DNA from 2 places in the Janthinobacterium svalbardense genome. Region 1 is predicted to be linked to the other one. Evidence: predicted binding sites of a transcription regulator. Region 1 holds the regulator's gene; the other holds the start of a gene.
The links. The regulator FNR, encoded in region 1, switches genes on or off when oxygen is low (the NO sensors DNR and NnrR bind a similar motif). The targets are predictions, from matches to a motif close to TTGATNNNNATCAA.

Region 1 (9,109 bases):
CTGGAGGTGCCTTTGGCCTCGCCCGTGCTGTACCCGATCGCCACCATCAAGGGCAGCAGCAATCCCGCCGAAGCGAAGCGCTTCGTCAGCTACCTGCAGACGGCGCCGGCGCAAGCCATCCTCGCCAAATACGGGTTTAAAAAGCCATAAAGTAAAACGACTGCACATGGATATCGCCTGGACCGCGCTGGCCCTGTCGCTCAAAGTAGCGGCCTGGGCCACGGCGCTCAATTTGTTGCTCGGCATCGGTACGGGCTATCTGCTGGCGCGCACGCGTTTTCCCGGGCGTGAGCTGCTCGACGCCCTGTTGACCCTGCCGATGGTGATGCCGCCCACCGTGCTCGGCTATTACTTGCTGGTGCTGCTGGGCCGGCGCGGCACCCTGGGCATCTGGCTGCAGGACAACTTCGGCATCAACCTCATCTTCACCTGGCAGGGTGCCGTCATCGCTTCCACGGTAGTGGCTTTTCCCCTCGTCTTCAAGCCCGCGCGCGCCGCCTTCGAGGCCGTCGACGGGCAACTGGAGCAGGCGGCCCGCGTGCTGGGCATCTCGGAAATGGCGATTTTCTTCCGCGTGACTTTGCCGCTGGCCTGGCGCGGCATCCTCGCCGGCGTGCTGCTGGGTTTTGTGCGCGCGCTGGGCGAATTCGGCGCCACCCTGATGGTGGCCGGCAGCATCCCCGGCAAGACGCAGACCCTGTCGGTGGCCGTGTATGAAGCCGTGCAGGCGGGCCAGGACGATGTGGCCAATACGCTGGTCGTGATTATCTCCCTTGTCTGCATCGTGGTGTTGCTGTCGGCTGGCCGCCTGGCACCCGGGCGCATCGCACACAAATGAGGCCTATGATGATGCCCATGCAACTCGACCTCGACATTCGCGCCACCTTGCGCTCCGGCAAACGCCGTTTCGACATGCACGTGCAATGCACGTCCAGCAGCCAGCGCATCGCCGTGTATGGCCCGTCCGGCGCCGGCAAGAGCATGACCCTGAAAGCCATTGCCGGACTGTTTACACCGGAGGCGGGGCATATTCGCCTGAACGGCCGCACCCTGTTCGATTCGGCCGTCGGCATCAACCTGCCGCCGCAGCAGCGCAACGTGGCCTACCTGTTCCAGGATTACGCGCTGTTCCCGCACCTGACGGTGCGCCAGAACGTGGGCTTCGGCCTGAGTCGCGGCTGGTTCAACCCGCGCGCGCGCGAAAAATTACAGAAGGTCGAGCATTGGCTGGACGCGTTTCATTTGCAGGAACTGGCGCACCAGTTTCCCGACGAGTTGTCCGGTGGCCAGCGCCAAAGGGTGGCGCTGGCGAGGGCACTCGTGGCCGAGCCAAACGCGCTGCTGCTCGACGAGCCGTTTGCCGCCCTCGATCCGGCCCTGCGTGTCAAAATGCGTCTGGAACTGAGCCAGTGGCAGCAGCGCCTGGACGTGCCCATGATCCTGATTACCCATGATCCGGAAGATGCGCGCATCCTGGGTGAACATGTGCTGTACTTGCGTGACGGACAAATTGACAGCATGGAAGAACATAAGGCATTGGGTGAACGCATTGGATAAATCAGCGGCAGCAGAAATCGGCCTGCAAGGTTCGGTATGGATGACGGTGGGCGGAGAAAATCTGGGCGGCGCCGGCAGGGTGGAATTGCTGGGCGCCATCGCCGAGTGCGGCTCCATCACGCAGGCGGCCAAGCTCGTCAAGATGAGCTACAAGGCGGCCTGGGACGCCATCGACGCGATGAACAACCTGGCTGGCGAGCCGCTGGTCGAGCGCTTGACGGGCGGCAAGGGCGGCGGCGGCACGCGGCTGACGCAACGGGGTCGCCAACTGGTCGACAATTTCCGTATCATCGAGCGTGAGCATGCGCGCTACCTGCGCCAACTGGGCAGCCAGGCCGAAGGCATCGCCGACGATCTTTTACTCATACGGAGAATGGCCATGAAAACCACGGCACGCAATCAATTCCTGGGCAAAGTTACTGAACTGAAACAAGGTGCCGTCAACGATGAAGTGACCCTGGCATTGCCGGGTGGACAGCACATCGTTGCCATCGTCACGCAGGGTAGCAGCGCAAGCCTGGGCCTGGTGCCGGGCGCGGAAGCGTTTGCGCTGATCAAGGCGTCGTCGATCATCCTCGTGGCGGACAGCGAAGGGGCGCGCTTTTCGGCGCGCAACCAGTTGGCCGGGCTTGTGACGCGCGTGCAGACGGGCGCCGTCAACACGGAAGTGGTGCTGGACTTGCCGCGCGGCGGCACGATAGCCGCCATCATCACCAACCAGAGCAGCACCGACCTGGGCATCGCCATCGGCAGCAGCGTGACGGCGATTTTCAAGGCGTCTAGCGTGATTCTGGGCGTACCCGCTTAAAATGCCGAAGCAAACCTACTGCGCGTCGCGATTTGCGGCCTGCGATGCTCACCGTGCTCTAGCACGGTTGCGCTTCTTAGCCACAACTCACTGCCGCTCGCTACGGTTTTCTTAGGCGTTTGGGTGCTAGTCCTTCAGCCTGGACAACCAATCGGCCGCCGCCGCCAGCGCCAGTTCCAGTTCCTGCGCCGTGTGCGCCAGCAGCGCCGGCACGGCGTCCAGGCGGCCCGCGTCGATGGCTTCCTCGGTGGCAAACGCGGCGCGGATCAGGCGCTTCGTGCCCAGGGTACCCACGGAACCGCGCACGCCGTGCAGGATGCGCGCCACGTCGCTGTGGCGGCCCGTTTGCAACGCTGTTTCGGCGTCGCGCACGGGCGTCATGCCCTTGTTCAGGGCGTCTTCCACCATGCGCCGCAGCACGCCGCGGCCTTTTGCATCGCGGCCCATCACGCGCATCAGCGGCGCCATGGAAAATACCTCCTCATCGGCAACTGTCACCGGCTCGGCCGTCTGCACTGGCGGGCGCTTCGGCAGGTGGCGCAGGATGACTGCCATCATCTCTTCCACCACCACGGGTTTGGCGATGAAATCGCTGATGCCGGCCGTCATGCAGCGCTCGCGCTCGGACGCCAGCACGCCGGCCGTCATGGCGATCACGGGCAAGTTCAAGCGCAGTTCCGTGCGGATGATATGGGTGGCACTGAAACCGTCCATGACGGGCATTTGCATGTCCATCAGCACGATGTCGTAGCGCAGCGCCTCCGTGCGCAGCCGTTCCACGGCTTGCAAGCCGTCGCCCACCACGTCCAGGGTGGCGCCCATGTGCTCGAGGATGCCGCGCGCCACGGCCTGGTTCAAATGATTGTCTTCCACCAGCAGGAAATGCACGCCGGCCAGTTCCGTGCCCAGCGGCTGGTGCAGGATGCGCTGTTCGCCGCCGTCGTTCTTGGCGATCAGCGCCTGGTGCAGGGCGTCGAACAGGCTCGAACCCGTGATTGGCTTCATCAGCACGACATCGGCCTCGGCCGCGCTGGAGATTTCCTCCAGGTGGTTGCGCGCGAAGGCGTTGACCATCACCACGATGGGCTGGCGCTGGCCGCTGGCCGCCTGGCGGATGGCCTTGGCCGTGGCCAGGCCGTCCATGACGGGCATGTGCCAGTCGGCCAGCACCACGTCGTACGGCTGCTGCTGCGCCAGGCGTTCGCGGTACAGTTCGATGGCGGCAAAGCCGGAGTCCACTTCGTCGGCCAGCCAGCCCCAGGCCTCGATCAGCTTGACGATCAGTTCGCGCGTGGTGCGGTTATCGTCGGCCACCAGCAGGCGCAACTGGCCCAGGGCTGGCGTGCGCCGCGTTTCGGCCGGCTGCGCCAGCATCTCGAACGGCACGCTGAACCAGAAGCGGCTGCCCTTGCCTTCGCTGCTGGCCACGGCGATATCACCGCCCATCATGTGGATCAGCTGCTTGCTGATGGCCAGGCCCAGGCCCGTGCCGCCGAAGCGCCGCGTGATGCTCTGGTCACCCTGTGAAAAGGCGGCAAACAGCTGCTGTTGCTGCAACTCCGTCATGCCGATGCCCGTGTCGCGTACTTCGAAGCGCAGCCAGGCGCGGCCTTGCTGGCTTTCGGCCAGGCTGACGGCCACCACCACCTCGCCGCTCTCGGTAAACTTGATGGCGTTGCCGGCCAGGTTGACGAGAATTTGCTGCAGGCGCTGGGCGTCGCCCACCAGGCGCCGCGGCACGTCGGGTTCGACGGCGATGGCCAGTTCCAGCTCCTTTTCGCCCGCATTCATGGTCATCGTCGTGGCCAGCGTGTTCATGACCTCGTCGAGGTCGAATTCGACGGGCGACAATTCCATGCGGCGCGCCTCAATCTTCGAATAGTCGAGCACGTCGTTGAGGATGCCCAGCAGCGACTGGCCCGCCACGCGCACCATGGTCAGATACTTGCGCTGTTCCGTATCGAGCCTGGTATTGCCCAGCAAATACACCATGCCCAGTACGGCATTCAGGGGCGTGCGGATTTCATGGCTCATATTGGCCACGAAATCGCTCTTCGCGCGGTTGGCCGCCTCGGCCCGGTCGCGCTCCTGTTCCAGCTCCGTCGCGCGCGCTTCGAGTTCCTGCTGCAGGCGGTCGCGTTCGCTCATCAGGCCGTTGAACGCTTCCGTCAGTTCGCCGATCTCGTCGCGCTGCCGCACCGGCACGGGCGTGAAACGGCTGCCGCTGGTGCGCATGGCTTGCAGCGTGTCACGCAGGCGCACCAGCGGAGACAGCAGGCGCACGGTGACCCAGCCCAGAATAAACGCGGCCAGTAGCGAAGCGAGGATGCTCCACAGCACCAGCCGGTACAGTACGCCATCGAACGGTTCGAAGGCATCGTCGAGAGGCAGCGAGGCGGCCAGCAGCCAGTTCACGGATTTCAGGCGTTTGAAGCTGTTGACGGCCGTGATGCTGCGGCTGTTGGTGCTGACCATGCTGCCTTCGCCATCTTGCCTCAACAACTCGGTGGTGGTCAGGTTGGCGTTCGGCAGGCGTGGCTGCAGCAAACGGTTGGTATCGGGGTGCAGCACGTAGCGCGGCACGGCGCCGCGCGTGAGGATGAAGTAATAGCCGCTCTTGCCGATCTTTTCCGAACGCAGGCGTCCCAGCAGGTTGTCCTTGTACAGGCGCAGCACACCGATCACCACGCCGGCCACCTGGCCATCGGCCGTGAGCACGGGCGCCACCATCTGCACGATGGGCATGCCGCTCGATTTGCCCAGCATCGGCTCGGTGATCATGGGCTGGCGCGTGCGCAGGACGGTCTGGAAATACTCGCGCTCGGCGACGTTGATGCCGGCGCGCCCCGCCACTTCCGGCATGTCGGCCACGACGGCGCCTTGCGCATCGAGCACCAGCACGTCGTCGAACAGCACCAGCATCGAGCGGCGCGAATAGTATTCGCGTAATTGGGCGGGCTGGGCGATCAATTCCGGCGGCTGCTGCCTGGCCGTCAGCGTGACGATCTGCAGCAGCATGCCCAGCTTGTCGTCGAGTTCGGCAGCGGTGCGGCTGATCAGGGCAGATTGCTGGCTCAGCAGTACTCGGGTGAAGTCGGCGCGCATGTGCTGCACCTGTATCATGGTGACCAGCGCGATCATGGCGATCGAGGTCAGGCTGGTGGCCAGCGCGACTTTTGCTTTGATGCCGAGAGGCTTCATGATTTCCTTTTCAGTACCGGGCGGTACAGGCGGCAGAGAATGCTGTCGGGAATTTTCCTATCAATACATCAACTTGGCAAGCGGCGTCGCGCAAATTGCCTTTCCCACATGGGCTTTTAACGATGTTGCCATATAATCAAGGTTGGAACGTCGTTTATTCAGCGGAAATGCGGTGAAATTGGCACACGGCAACCCTGTATGCAGTAAACTCGTTATTGCATTTTCTAAAAGGTACCGACATGACTGAAGCGCTACTCACTCCCACCATGCCCACAGTGACCGTGGAAGCGTTGCGTGCGCGATGCTCGACCTGCAGCATGCATCAATTGTGCCTGCCGATGGGCCTCGATGTGGGCGACATGGACAGGCTGGACCAGATCATCGGCCGCCGCCGCAAGATCGTGCGCGGTGCCTCGCTGTTCCGCATCGGCGACTCGTTCCAGAATCTGTACGCGATCCGCCTGGGGCACTTCAAGACGTACCAGATCAATCCGGGCGGTGAAGAGCAGGTGACGGGTTTCCAGATGGCTGGCGAACTGCTGGGCATGGACGCCATCAGCGCCGACCGCCACCACTGTAATGCGGTGGCGCTGGAAGACAGCGAAGTGTGTGAAATTCCGTTTTCCAGCCTGGAACAGTTGCTGGGCAATATGCCGACCCTGCTGCGCCATTTCCATCGCATGATGAGCCAGGAAATCACACGCGAGCAAAGCGTCATGCTGTTGCTGGGCAATATGCAGGCGACCCAGCGTTTTGCCGCCTTTATCGTCAACCTGGCCTCGCGCTATGAAGCGCGCGGCTATTCGGCCAGCAAATTTCAGCTGCGCATGTCGCGCGAGGAAATCGGCAATTACCTGGGGCTGACCATCGAAAGCGTCAGCCGTTTATTGTCGAAATTCAAGAAGGAAGGCTGGCTGCGCGTCTCCAACCGCGAGATCGAGATCTTGCAGCCAGCAAAATTGAAGGCCATTACAGCCGGCACGGACGTCTGTAAATAACAGCACCGTCAAAACCTACTGCGCGTCGCGCTTTGCGGCCTGCGATGCTCGCTGTGCTCTAGCACAGCTGCGCTTCTTAGCCACAAATCACTGCCGCTCGCTACGGTTTTTTCCCGGCGCTGTACGTTATAGCTCTTCATCCGCATGCAGCGCGATGCTGCGCTGCAGGGGCCAGGTCCAGATGCCGGACAGGCGCCACTCGCGTTTGTCGTTTTCCACCAGTACTTGCCAGCGGCTGCGCTCGAGCATCGGCAGCGCCACGGAGAAATTGCCGGCCGCATCGGGCTGCACCAGCAGCTTGATATCTTTTTCCGGCAAGGTCGCATGCGCCAGATGCAACTGCAGCGGACCCTGGTAAGCCTTGCCGAAGCTGTGCACGGAACCACTCAGGCGCGCTGCAGCAACGTCATACGACAGGCTGGTATCCATCGCCAGGTCGCTGGCGATCGTGTCGCGCCGCAAATCCTGGTTGATCGCCTTGCCCTGCTTGTAATAATCACCCACCACCAGGGCATCGGGCTGCGTAAACGCGATATACGCCATGCAGCTGCCGACGACCACGGACAGGCCGGGACCGATCATCAGCAGCCATGGCCAGCGATGCTTGTACCACGGGGCAACGGGGGCTTGCAGCTTGAGACTGTCGGACATTTTGTTCTCCTTGGGGTCAGACCCTTTGGGTCTGACCCCAGCTTTTGCTTCTGGGTTGAAAATAAAGTAAAGCTAACGCATGTTTGATGCTACCCCTACGGCGAAATACCGGGGTCGGACCCAGAGGGTCCGACCCCGAATCAACATCACCGCGGTACGATGAATACCGCGCTTTCACGCACATGCAGCGATGGGTCGTCCAGCGAGTGCAATTCGATCGCAATCTTGTTCGAGCCCTTTTCTCCCACGCCGTGCGGTACGCGCAGGCGGATCGGCCAGCCCAGCGTTTCCGTCGGCTGCAAGGTCACCTCTTCGCGCGTCAGCAAGGTCAGGCCCGGCAAGCCGGAAGCGCTGATTTTGAAATGCTGGGTTTGCTCCGAGGTGTTCATGATCTGCAAGCGGTAGACGTTTTCGATCATGCCGTCTTCCACTTCGCGTCCCATCGAACCGCGGTCGCGGATCACGTCCATTTTCAGGGGCGTGCGCAGCGCCAGCGAGGTACACACGGCGATGATGATCAGGGCCAGGATGGAAGTGTAGATCAGCACGCGCGGGCGCATGGCGCGCTGGCGGATCTGCTTCGAACTGAAGTTGTTTTCCATCGCATGGTCGGTACTGTAGCGTACCAGTCCCCGCGGCCGGTCGACCTTGTCCATCACGGTATTGCAGGCATCGACGCAGGCGGCGCAGCCGATGCATTCATACTGCAGGCCGTTGCGGATATCGATGCCGGTCGGACACACTTGCACGCACAGGGTGCAGTCGATGCAATCGCCCAGCTTGTCGTTGTTGCCAGCCTTCTTGCTGATGGCGCCACGCGGTTCGCCGCGCTTGGCATCGTAGGTGATGATCAGCGTGTCCTGGTCGAACATGGCGCTCTGGAAGCGCGCGTAGGGGCACATGTATTTGCACACCTGCTCGCGCAGCCAGCCCGCGTTGCCGTAGGTTGCCAGGCTGTAGAACAAGACCCAGAACCATTCCCAGGGACCGAAATTGAGGGTGGTCACCTCGCGCGCCAGTTCCTTGATCGGCGTGAAATAGCCGACAAAGGTAAAGCCCGTCCACAGGGCGATGGCGCCCCATGCCAGGTGCTTGGCCGTCTTCTTGAAGGCCTTGCGCACGGAGGGGCCCTGCTTGTCGAGGGCCATGCGCGCGCTGCGCGTGCCCTCGATGCGGCGTTCGACCCACAGGAAGATTTCCGTGTATACCGTTTGCGGGCAAGAGAACCCGCACCACACCCGCCCGGCGATGGCCGTGACGAGGAACAACAAATACGCACAGATGATCAGCAGGGCCGCCAGATAGATGAAATCCTGGGGCCACAGCACGACGCCGAAAATGTAGAACTTGCGCGTGGTCAAATCGAACAGCAGGGCTTGCCTGCCATTCCAGGTCAACCACGGCAAGCCGTAGAACGCCAGCTGGGTAAGCCATACGCATACCCATCGCCAGGTAGCGTAGCGTCCTTTGGCCTCGCGAGGGTAGATCTGCTCGCGGGCCGCATACATCTTGATGACTTGAGGTTCCATTACATCATTTCACGGGCGTCTGGGGATTCGACAGGCTCCAGACATAGGCCGACAGCACGTGGACCTTGGACTCGCCGAGGAAATCGCTGAAGGCCGGCATGGTGTTGCTGCGTCCCTTGCGGATGGTTTCCATGATGGTATCAGCACTGCCGCCGTACAGCCAGATCTTGTCCGTCAGGTTAGGCGAACCGAGCATTTGATTGCCCTTCGCATCGGCACCGTGACAGGCCATGCAGGCGCCGAACTTGGCTTTGCCCAGCACGGATTTGACGGGGTCCGAGGTGGAACCGGACAGGCTCAGCACATAATGGGCCACGTTCTCGACATCCTTTTCGGAGCCCAGGGCGGCGCCCATCGGTGGCATC
Region 2 (9,109 bases), 2.0 Mb from region 1:
TAGGCAAGTCGTGAAAGCACTGTTCGCCGCTGCGCAGCACGATGTTGCTGTAGTGGCCATCGGCCTGCACGTGGTCGATCTCGGCCATGGCGATCCATTCCAGCGCGCCCCGTTTTTTGACGGCCAGCGAGGCCGCTTGCGTGTGCAGCCCCGTATAGCGTTGCAGCGCCTTGTGCAGCCGTTCGTGGCTGAACGGCTTGGCAACGAAGTCGAGCACGCCGAACTCGAAGGCCGTGATCGAGCGCTCCGCGTGGGCTGAGACGATGATGGTCTGGAACGGGGCCTTTTGGGCCAGGCGCAGCAGGTCATAGCCATCGGCGCCATGCAAATTCAAATCCAGCAGCAGCAAGTCATAGTCATGCTGCCGCAAGGCGGCCAGCGCCTGTTCCACATTGTCATGCAGCGCCAGCGCCGTCAGGCGCGTGCCGAAATGTGCGCGCACTTCGCGTTCGAGGCCTTGCGCGATCAGCGGTTCATCTTCCAGTATCAACACATTCATGGCGCCGCCGGCAAGCTAAAGGTGAGGCGCCAGCCTGCCTGCTGCGGATGACAGGCATAGTTGGCCGCATCGCCAAACACGGCCTGCAGGCTGGCGCGGATGTATTGTTCGCCCACGCCGCCGCCCGCGTGCGGGCGCGCCTCGCCTTCGGGCAGGACCAGGGTGAGCACTTGCGTTTTCGCATGGCGTGCGCTGCGCAGGATAAACACAGCGCCGTGGCGGTAGCGGTTGTGGCTGAACGCATTTTCCAGCGCCGTCAGCAACAGGGCGGGCGGCACGCTGATGCCCGCCGCCTCGCCATCGAGCTGCAGGCTGCATGGTTGTTGCAGCCGCGTGCCCATGATGCTCAGGTAATTCTGGCACAAAGCCAATTCCTGCGTCAGGGCAATACTGGGCTGCTGCGCAAACTCGTTGAGCATGCGCAATTCGGCGCCCAGCGCCTCGATGAAGGTTTCGGCCGCCTGCGGCGATTGCGCATTGAGTTCGCTGATCAGGCTGAGGGAATTCATCAGGAAATGCGGTTGCATGCTTTTGCGCAAGAGCTGGTTTTCCAGCTGCCGGGCGCGCGCCGCCTTGCTGCGTTCGCGCAGCAGCTGCGCCAGCAGCTGCGCACTCAGGGGCAGCAGCAAGAAGCACACGACGAGGGCGAAGCTGCCTTCGGCAAACTGGCTGCCTGTCAGCAGGAACAGAGCGCACGAGGCCAGCGCGATCAAGGTGCCGCCGCGGCTGCCCGGCAGGCGGCGCCACACGGCGATCAGGTTGAGCGCCAGGCTTGCGGCCAGACCCGTCAAGAACATCCACCAGCAGCGCGAATCGAAATGCGCGGGCAGTGCGCCGGCCAGCGCGATGCACGCCAGCAGCATGCTAGCGGCCAGCGGCCAGCGCGGCAGGCGGTACGCCGTATAAAAATACAGGGGCAGCAGGGTGGAAAACAGCCACGTCAGGGCGCTGACGGCATACAGGCGCGGCATGTGCCAGGGATAGGCATAGCCGGCAAAGCTGCGCCAGATTTCCACCACCAGCAGCAGCGTCGCCACCAGGCACAGCGCGGCAAACATGGCCCAGTGCCGCTGCCGCTGGTACAGTGCCGTCAAGACGAGGAAGAGCTAGGCGACGGCGCCCAGCGCCCCGGCCAGCAGCAGCGGCGGCAGCCGGTACCAGGCCAGCCCCGCGCGGTAGTCTTGCCGGTCGACCAGGTACAGCGCATAAAAGGGCGACGCCAGGCGGGCCGGCACCTGCTGCGTCGACAGCAGCAGGCGCAGGTGGTGCTTGCCCACCGTCAGTTGTTGTGGCGTCAAATGGATGGCGAAATCGATGTCGCCCGGGCGTTCCCCGCTGGCCTGGCGGGCCGGCTGGCCATTGCTGCCGATCCTGTCGCCATCGAGCCAGAGCTCGCTGGCGGCCAAGGCTGACAGCACCAGCAGCTGCGTCGACGAGGGCGTGGCGGCCAGCGTGACGTCGCGCTCGACGCACAGCAGTTGGCCCGGCTGGAGCAGCTGGTGCAGCGCAGCGGCGGGCGCCGCAGCACTCGCGCCGCAGGTGCGCCAGCCCTCGTCCAGCGATAGCCTGTCCATGCCCATGGCGAAAGGGGGCAAGGCCAGGCAGCACAGCAGAAGGTAGCGGAAGCAGGAGGGCATGGCGGCCATTGTAGCTGCTCATTTGCTCCCCCGTTGCCAACCCTTTGCAACATTTTCATCCTCTTCGGTGCCGTTCATGCGGGCCACGTGCATTTCGTGCACGGCCCGCCAAAAGTGTGTGAAATACACTTACCATGCATCAGCGCCGTGCAGTGCGCACGGCCCTCACCATGGAACAATGACTATGCAAAGCAGCAAATACTACGCTTTCACCGGCGCGCTGGCACTGTTGTGCGGCGTGGCGCAAGCCGCCTCCGCGCCCGCTGTTGTTCCCTCTCCTGCGCTGGCCGCGCGCCTGGCCGATTTCGACGGCTGGGCGGCCCAGCGCATGGGCACGCAGCGCATCCCGGGCGTGACCGTCGGTTTCAGCCAGGGTGAGGTGGAATGGGTAAAGGGTTATGGCTATGCGGACCTGGAAAACCGCGTGCCGGCCACGGCCCGCTCCAGCTACCGGCTGGCGTCCGTCACCAAGCCCATGACGGCGGTGGCCATCCTGCAGCTGGTCGAACAGGGCAAGGTCGACCTGGACGCGCCCGTGCAAACCTATGTGCCGTATTTTCCGGTCAAAGCGTTTCCCGTGACGGTACGCCAACTGCTGGGCCACCTGGGCGGCATCGACGCCTACCGCGACAGCCAGGCGGAACAGCATTTCAAGGAACACAAGGATACGCGCCAGTCCATCGCCGTCTTCGAACAGTTCGACCTGATCGCCGAACCGGGCACGCGCTTTCGCTACACCAGCTATGGCTACAACTTGCTGGGCGCCGTCATCGAGGGTGCCTCGGGCGAAAGCTATGGCGGCTACATGCGGCGCCATGTGTGGGGGCCGCTGGGCATGGACGCCATCGTGATGGACGATCCGGATGCCGTGATCTCCCATCGCGTGCGCGGCTACCGGCTCGACGGCCAGGCCTTGAAAAACTCGGAATTCGTCGACATCAGCAGCCGCTTTTCCGCCGGCGGCACGCGCGCCAGCGTGCCCGACATGCTGGCGTTCGGCAGGGGCGTCCATGCAGGCAAGATATTGTCGGCGGCCAGCGTGGCCGCCATGGTGCAGCCGATGGCCACGCGCGCGGGCCGCTTGACGGACTATGGCATGGGCTGGGAAGTGCTGCCGACGGGCGGGCGCTACGCCATTGCCCACAGCGGCCAGCAGCCGGAAACCGTCACTTATCTGTACAGCTTTCCTTCGCGCAAGCTGACCATTGCCGTCGCCGCCAATCTCGAGCGCGTCAATCCCGAGGCCTTTGTGCAGCGCCTGTTCGAAGTGGTCACGGGCGAGCCGTGGCAGCTGAACACGTATATCGCCGAGGCCGGCGCGCAGCGCACTTACCAGGTGGCGCAAGGCCTGTTCGAGGAGGGCAGGGCATACGCCGAACGCACGCATGAACCGTATGCCGATGCGGCTGCCACGCGCGAGGCATTCCTGCAAATCAACCGGCAGGCGCTGGCGCCCGATGCCAGCGCGGCGCGCGCCTACATCGAAACGGCGCGCCATCCAGCAGGCGGGCGCGCGTTTCTCACGGCCGGCGCCAGCATGGCCGCCCAGCTGCGCCAGTCGGGTGTCGACCTGGACACCTATTCACGCGGCGGCGCGCTGGCGTTTGCGCGCGACTATATTCTGTTGTCGCAAGGCGCCAAGGCCGGCGCCTTGCCGCGTTTTGAGGCCGCTTTCGAGCAAGCCATCGTGACCTTGGCCGCCAGTTGGGACCGCACGGCCGCCATCGCCTGGCCGGCCGCACCCGCATCCATTCCCGCACTGGATAGCCAGCTGCGCGCGGTCTTTAGCGGCCAGCGCGCCTATCCCGATTTCGTGCCCGAACTGCAGGAGCTGGCGCAAGCGTCGGTCGCGCGTGGCGAGACAGACGCGGCGCTGGCGGCCAGCCGCCTGGCCGTGGAACTGTATCCGCTCAGCGACCGCGCACATGCGCTGCAAGGCTTGATCTTGCTGCGCGCCGGCAAGGGGGAAGCGGCCCTGGTCGCCCTGCGCCTGGCGCTGGCCCGCGACCCGCTGGGCGCGGCCAGTGCGGCGGCGCTGAACCAGGAAGCGTATCGCCTGAAAGGCAGCGGCGCCGTGGCGCAAGGCATGGCCGTGCTGCAGGCGGCCGCCAGCCTGCATCCGCAGGACGCGAATTTGCAGGACAGCCTGGCCGAGTTTTATGTGGAGCAAGGCTTGCGCCCGCAAGCTGTCGAGGCGTATCGCCAGGCGCTGCGGCTCGATCCCCGCTATCCGGGCGCCGTGGGGGCAAAAGCGGCGATCCTGCGCCTCGGTGGCACCACACAGGCGCTGGCGCCTTAGATGAATTCTTCATATCTCTGCTGCTGGTGATTTTCGGGGTGTATTTCTTCCTGCCCTGCAGACATGATTGAGCGGCTGTGTGCGCAAGCGAACGGTATCCGGCGGCCGGCAGGCGCAGGCTATCGAGGTGGCGCACGGTGCGCCCGCAGCCGACCAGGAGGGCCGTATCATGTCACGCATCATCGCAGGTCATTTTCAGTTGCAGGAACAGATAGACGCCGCGCGCGCCGCCCTGAACCAGGCGGGTTTTTCCGATAGCCGCATCAGCGCCTTCTTTGTCAACCAGCCGGGGCAGCACGACTTGCATGCGCTCGGCGGCGACCGCGACATGTCGCCCGGCGCCAAGGAGACGCCGGAAGGCGTGGTGGAGGGCGTGGCCGTCGGCGCCGCCGTGGGTGCCGGCATCGGTGCCGCCGCCACCCTGGCGACAGGGCCGCTCGGTCCCGTCGTCGGCGCGCTGGTGGGCGCCCACGTGGGCTCGCTCTACAGTTTCAATAAAATGAAGGAGGCGGGCGAGTCCGAAAAACATGGCGAAAACAAGGGTGAAAACCGCCGCCAGCCGCGCCATCCGGGCATGCTGATCGCCGTCGCGCTGGGTGGCCTCGACGAGCGCGAACGGGCGCTCGAGGCGCTGCACCGGCTGGGCGCCGAGCATATCGAGGAAGCGGAAGGCACGATCGCCAATGGTGACTGGCACGATTTCGACCCGCTCAGCATTCCCGTGCTGGTGGCGTGAATCGGCGCGCCCGCCGTGCAATTGCATAAATGCCGCGCTGCATGCAATTTTAGGTATGATACTTGTTAGTATTGGTAATTATTGGTAAACAATGCCGACAGGGATAGTTTCCGCGCGCCCGTAGTGACACTGGACCAAGGTGACTGCCTGTAGTACTTGCCTCGCATGCTAACGAGTATGAATAGGAGGGCGCGTCATGACACAGGCATGGTTCATTCTGACACGGGCCGATGGGCGCGACATCTGCGCGCCCTCGCCGGCACAGCTGGCCGATGCGCTGGCCGAGGTCTACCGCGGCGCCACATCGGACGGCAGCCCGGCCGCCGTCTTGTTGCGCTTTGGCTACGACGACGGCTTGATGTATCAGGTCGAGGTCGCTAGCGGAGGTGAAGTCACTTTCGAGGAATGGTCGGACCGCGATTGCGAAATCGCCCTGGCCAGTCCGCGCCACATGTCGGCCCTGCCGCAGGGCGACGCGCTGCAGCTGTGGCAGTGGCTGGCGCAGCGCCAGGTGGCGAAGATCCGCAGCCAGCCCTGGCAGGGCGGCTAGTCCGAGCGTTTTATCAAAGGCCTAGTGCGCCATCAGCACGGGAATCGTCATGCTCTGCAAAATCGTGCGCGTGACGCCGCCCAGGATGGTTTCGCGCAGGCGCGAATGGCCATACGCTCCCATCACCAGCAAGTCGGCCGACAGGTCGGCGGCCTGCGACAGCAGCGCTTCGCCGATATCGCCGCGCCGCACGCCACCGCCATCGAGCAAATGCAGCCGCGCTTCCACGCCGTGGCGCGCCAGGTAGTGCGTCAGTTCGGCGCCCGGCTGTTCGCCGTGCTCGGCGGCATGCACCTGGGCATCGAAGATGGCGACGTGGACTTGTCCGGCGCGTTGCAGCAGGGGCAGGGCGGCGCTCACGGCGCGGCTCGCTTCCTTGCTGGCGTTCCAGGAAATGAGCACATTGCGCGCGGCCGCCGGCGGCGCCAGCAGGGGCAGCGGCGGCGCATACGGCACGATCAGCACGGGGCGGCCAGAATGCAGCAGCACATAGGCGGGAAAGTCGCGCATCACGGACGGCGATTTATCCTTGGCATTGTATTGGCTGATGACGACCAGGTCCGCATAGCGGGCCAGCAGGCTGATGCCGCCCGCCGCCTCGTCGTCGAGCACGCGCTGTTCGAACGAGGCGACGCCGGCCGCGCGCACCTGTTGCTCGAAACCGTCGAGGGCGCGCGTCGCCCGTTCCCGCAGGAAGTTCAAATGCAAGCTCAGGTTCGGGTCGGCGTCGAGGTCGGGCTGGTTCTGGTACAGCAGGCGCGACACGCCCGTCAGCGCCACCCCCGTCAGATGGCCGCCGCACGCCTGGGCGATGCTGGCTGCCGCGCCGATGCGGGCGGCGCGCCCGGCGCTGTCGTCGATGTGGAGCAATACGGTCTTGTACGTCATGGCCTGTCCTCTCGCTGTGCGGTAGGGGCTATTCTGGCACAGTCCGGGGTGCCGGCCGCGCACGACTGCATCAGGCTGAGCACTTGATCTGGCGCAAAGCTGGCGATAAAAACTGCTCCTACACTTGATCCCACGCAGAACAACCATAACAAGCGGGGAGAGACAGCAATGAAGGAACAAAAAATAGCACTGGTCACGGGCGGCATGGGCGGCCTGGGCACGGCCTTGTGCCGCCGCCTGCATGCGGCGGGCTTTGCCGTTGTGGCGGCGCATACGCCGGGCAATGCGCGCGTGGCAAGCTGGCTCGACGAGCAACAGGCGCAGCAGTATTATTTTCACCCGCTGGCCATCGACGTGAGCGATTTCGCTGCCTGCAGCGAAGCCGTGTCCAGCGTGCTGGCGCAGTTCGGCCGCATCGATGTGCTGGTCAACAATGCCGGCATCACGCGCGACCAGAGCATGCGCAAGATGGAATTGCCGCACTGGGCCGAGGTCATGCGCACCAATCTCGACAGCCTGTTCAACATGAGCAAGCAGGTGCTGGAACCCATGCTGGAAAAAAAGTGGGGCCGCATCATCAATATCTCGTCCGTGAATGGCCAGAAGGGCGCGTTCGGCCAGTGCAACTACGCGGCCGCCAAGGCGGGCGTGCATGGCTTCAGCAAGGCGCTGGCGCTGGAAGTGGCGCGCCACGGCATCACCGTCAACACGGTCTCGCCCGGCTACCTGCGCACGCAGATGGTGACGGCCGTGCCGGCCGATATCCTGGAAACGAAGATCCTGCCGCAGATTCCCCTGGGCCGCCTGGGCGAACCGGACGAGGTGGCGGCCCTGGTGGCTTACCTGGCATCCGACGAGGCGGCGTTCGTCACGGGCGCGAACATCGCCATCAATGGCGGGCAGCACATGAGTTAAGCAAGCGTAGAGCTTGCGGTAGGGCAATGGCAGTAGAGGAGACCCGTCCACCCAGCCGGCACGCACGATGCTGGCGCAGGACGGAAGGCAATGGTAGTCACGCTGGAAAACAGGGGGCAGGGCAGCGATGCCTTGCCCTTTGTTGTTGCGCCGCCGTCATGGTACGGGCACGCTGCTCAGCGCTGGGCTTTTTCCAGCCGCGTCTGGCAATCGATGCACAGGCGCGCTTCCGGGCGCGCGTTCAGGCGCGACAGGCCGATGGCTTCGCCGCAGTTGTCGCACAGGCCGTAGCTGCCATCGGCAAATTTGGCCAGCGCGTGCCTGATGATGGCCAGTTGCGCCAGGTTGTGCTCGGCCGCTTCGCTGACGAGGGCGTTCAAGGTGCGCACGCTGGCGTTGTCGGCCGGCGAGGCTTCGATTTCATTGAGCAGCGAGGCGCGCGCATCCGCTTCGGCCGCCTCGTTCTCGATCTGTTCCAGCAACGCCAGTTTGCGTTGCTCCAGCACGCCTTGCAGGCGCTGCAGCTGGTCTTGCGGCAATCCATTCATGGCTGTCCCCGATAGGCGTCTGTCCTATATGGTAGTCCAGTATGGGCGACTCTGCTTGCGCTACTGCCCGCGCCGCGTTTGATGCGGCGCAGGCAGGCAAGGGCTGTTCTATGCTGGTTCTTTCAGGCAGTTGACCATCCAGGCGACGCCGAACTGGTCTTTCAGCATGCCGAAGCGCTTGGCCCAGAACGTTTCCTCCAGCGGCATCTGGATGGTGCCGTCACGCGCCAGCGCGTCGAAAGCCCGTTCCGCCTGCTCCGGCGTATCGAGGGTCAGGCAGACCGAGCTGCCGCTCATGCCCTTGGCGCCATCCTCGGTGCAGCCGCCGTCCGAGCCCATCAGCATGGTGGGACCCAGCTGCACCGAGCCGTGCATGATCTTGTCGTACCAGTCTTCCTTGACCTGCTCCTGGCCCGGCGAGCCGCGAAACGGCATCAGGCACAGGTCTGTGCCATGCAGGTGCTGGCGGTAGTATTGCAGCGCTTGCGCGCAATTTCCATTGAATTGCAAATACGGTTCGATACGCATATTGGCCTCCTCTGGTGCTCCCGCGGGCACGATTACCACGCAGGGACGTCCCAGTATAGGCGCTCGCCGGACAAATTCAATCAGTCCGGCGCCATCTCTTGCAGCCGCTCACGCACCTTGCTCAGGGTGCCGAGGATGCGCTCGGGATTGCCAGCCAGGACAGCGCTGCCCAGGTGCAACAAGCTCGTCGCCAGGCTGATCCAGTGCCGCACGTCGTCGTTGCGGGCGATGCGCAGGCGCACCGTGTCGAGCAGGCCGCTGAGCTGGCGCTGCGCCGTTTCCAGGCCGGCTACCGTATGCCCGGCGGCATCGGCATACAGCTGGTTGGCTTGCTGGCGCAAGGCGACTTCCAGGGCGAAGACGGCTTGCGCCTGACTGTGGCTGATAGCGTTTTCGCCCTGGCTGGCGCGCTTGCGGATGGCGCGCATGACGGCGCCATGCAGGGTGACGGCCGCCTGCGACAGGCTGTCGGCCAGTTGCTCGACGCGCATGGCGCTGCTCAGAGCCGC

Region 2: CNX70_RS10215 (universal stress protein) is a predicted target of FNR. The motif match lies at 6,693-6,706, and genes of this name have one in related genera.

The regions. Positions count from the first base shown of each region.
Region 1 covers NZ_CP023422.1:290,931-300,039, reverse strand. Annotated here, with positions in the region: gene modA (molybdate ABC transporter substrate-binding protein) at 1-150, shown strand, start outside; gene modB (molybdate ABC transporter permease subunit) at 167-838, shown strand; gene CNX70_RS01245 (sulfate/molybdate ABC transporter ATP-binding protein) at 856-1,557, shown strand; gene CNX70_RS01240 (TOBE domain-containing protein) at 1,598-2,365, shown strand; gene CNX70_RS01235 (response regulator) at 2,492-5,566, opposite strand; gene fnr (fumarate/nitrate reduction transcriptional regulator Fnr) at 5,806-6,564, shown strand; gene CNX70_RS01225 (FixH family protein) at 6,691-7,215, opposite strand; gene ccoG (cytochrome c oxidase accessory protein CcoG) at 7,362-8,744, opposite strand; gene ccoP (cytochrome-c oxidase, cbb3-type subunit III) at 8,749-9,109, opposite strand, start outside.
Region 2 covers NZ_CP023422.1:2,261,961-2,271,069, forward strand. Annotated here, with positions in the region: gene CNX70_RS10185 (LytR/AlgR family response regulator transcription factor) at 1-499, opposite strand, end outside; gene CNX70_RS10190 (histidine kinase) at 496-1,593, opposite strand; gene CNX70_RS10195 (hypothetical protein) at 1,606-2,145, opposite strand; gene CNX70_RS10200 (serine hydrolase domain-containing protein) at 2,321-4,435, shown strand; gene CNX70_RS10205 (glycine zipper domain-containing protein) at 4,605-5,171, shown strand; gene CNX70_RS10210 (hypothetical protein) at 5,368-5,721, shown strand; gene CNX70_RS10215 (universal stress protein) at 5,743-6,609, opposite strand; gene phbB (acetoacetyl-CoA reductase) at 6,778-7,524, shown strand; gene CNX70_RS10225 (TraR/DksA family transcriptional regulator) at 7,701-8,072, opposite strand; gene CNX70_RS10230 (VOC family protein) at 8,181-8,600, opposite strand; gene CNX70_RS10235 (hypothetical protein) at 8,681-9,109, opposite strand, start outside.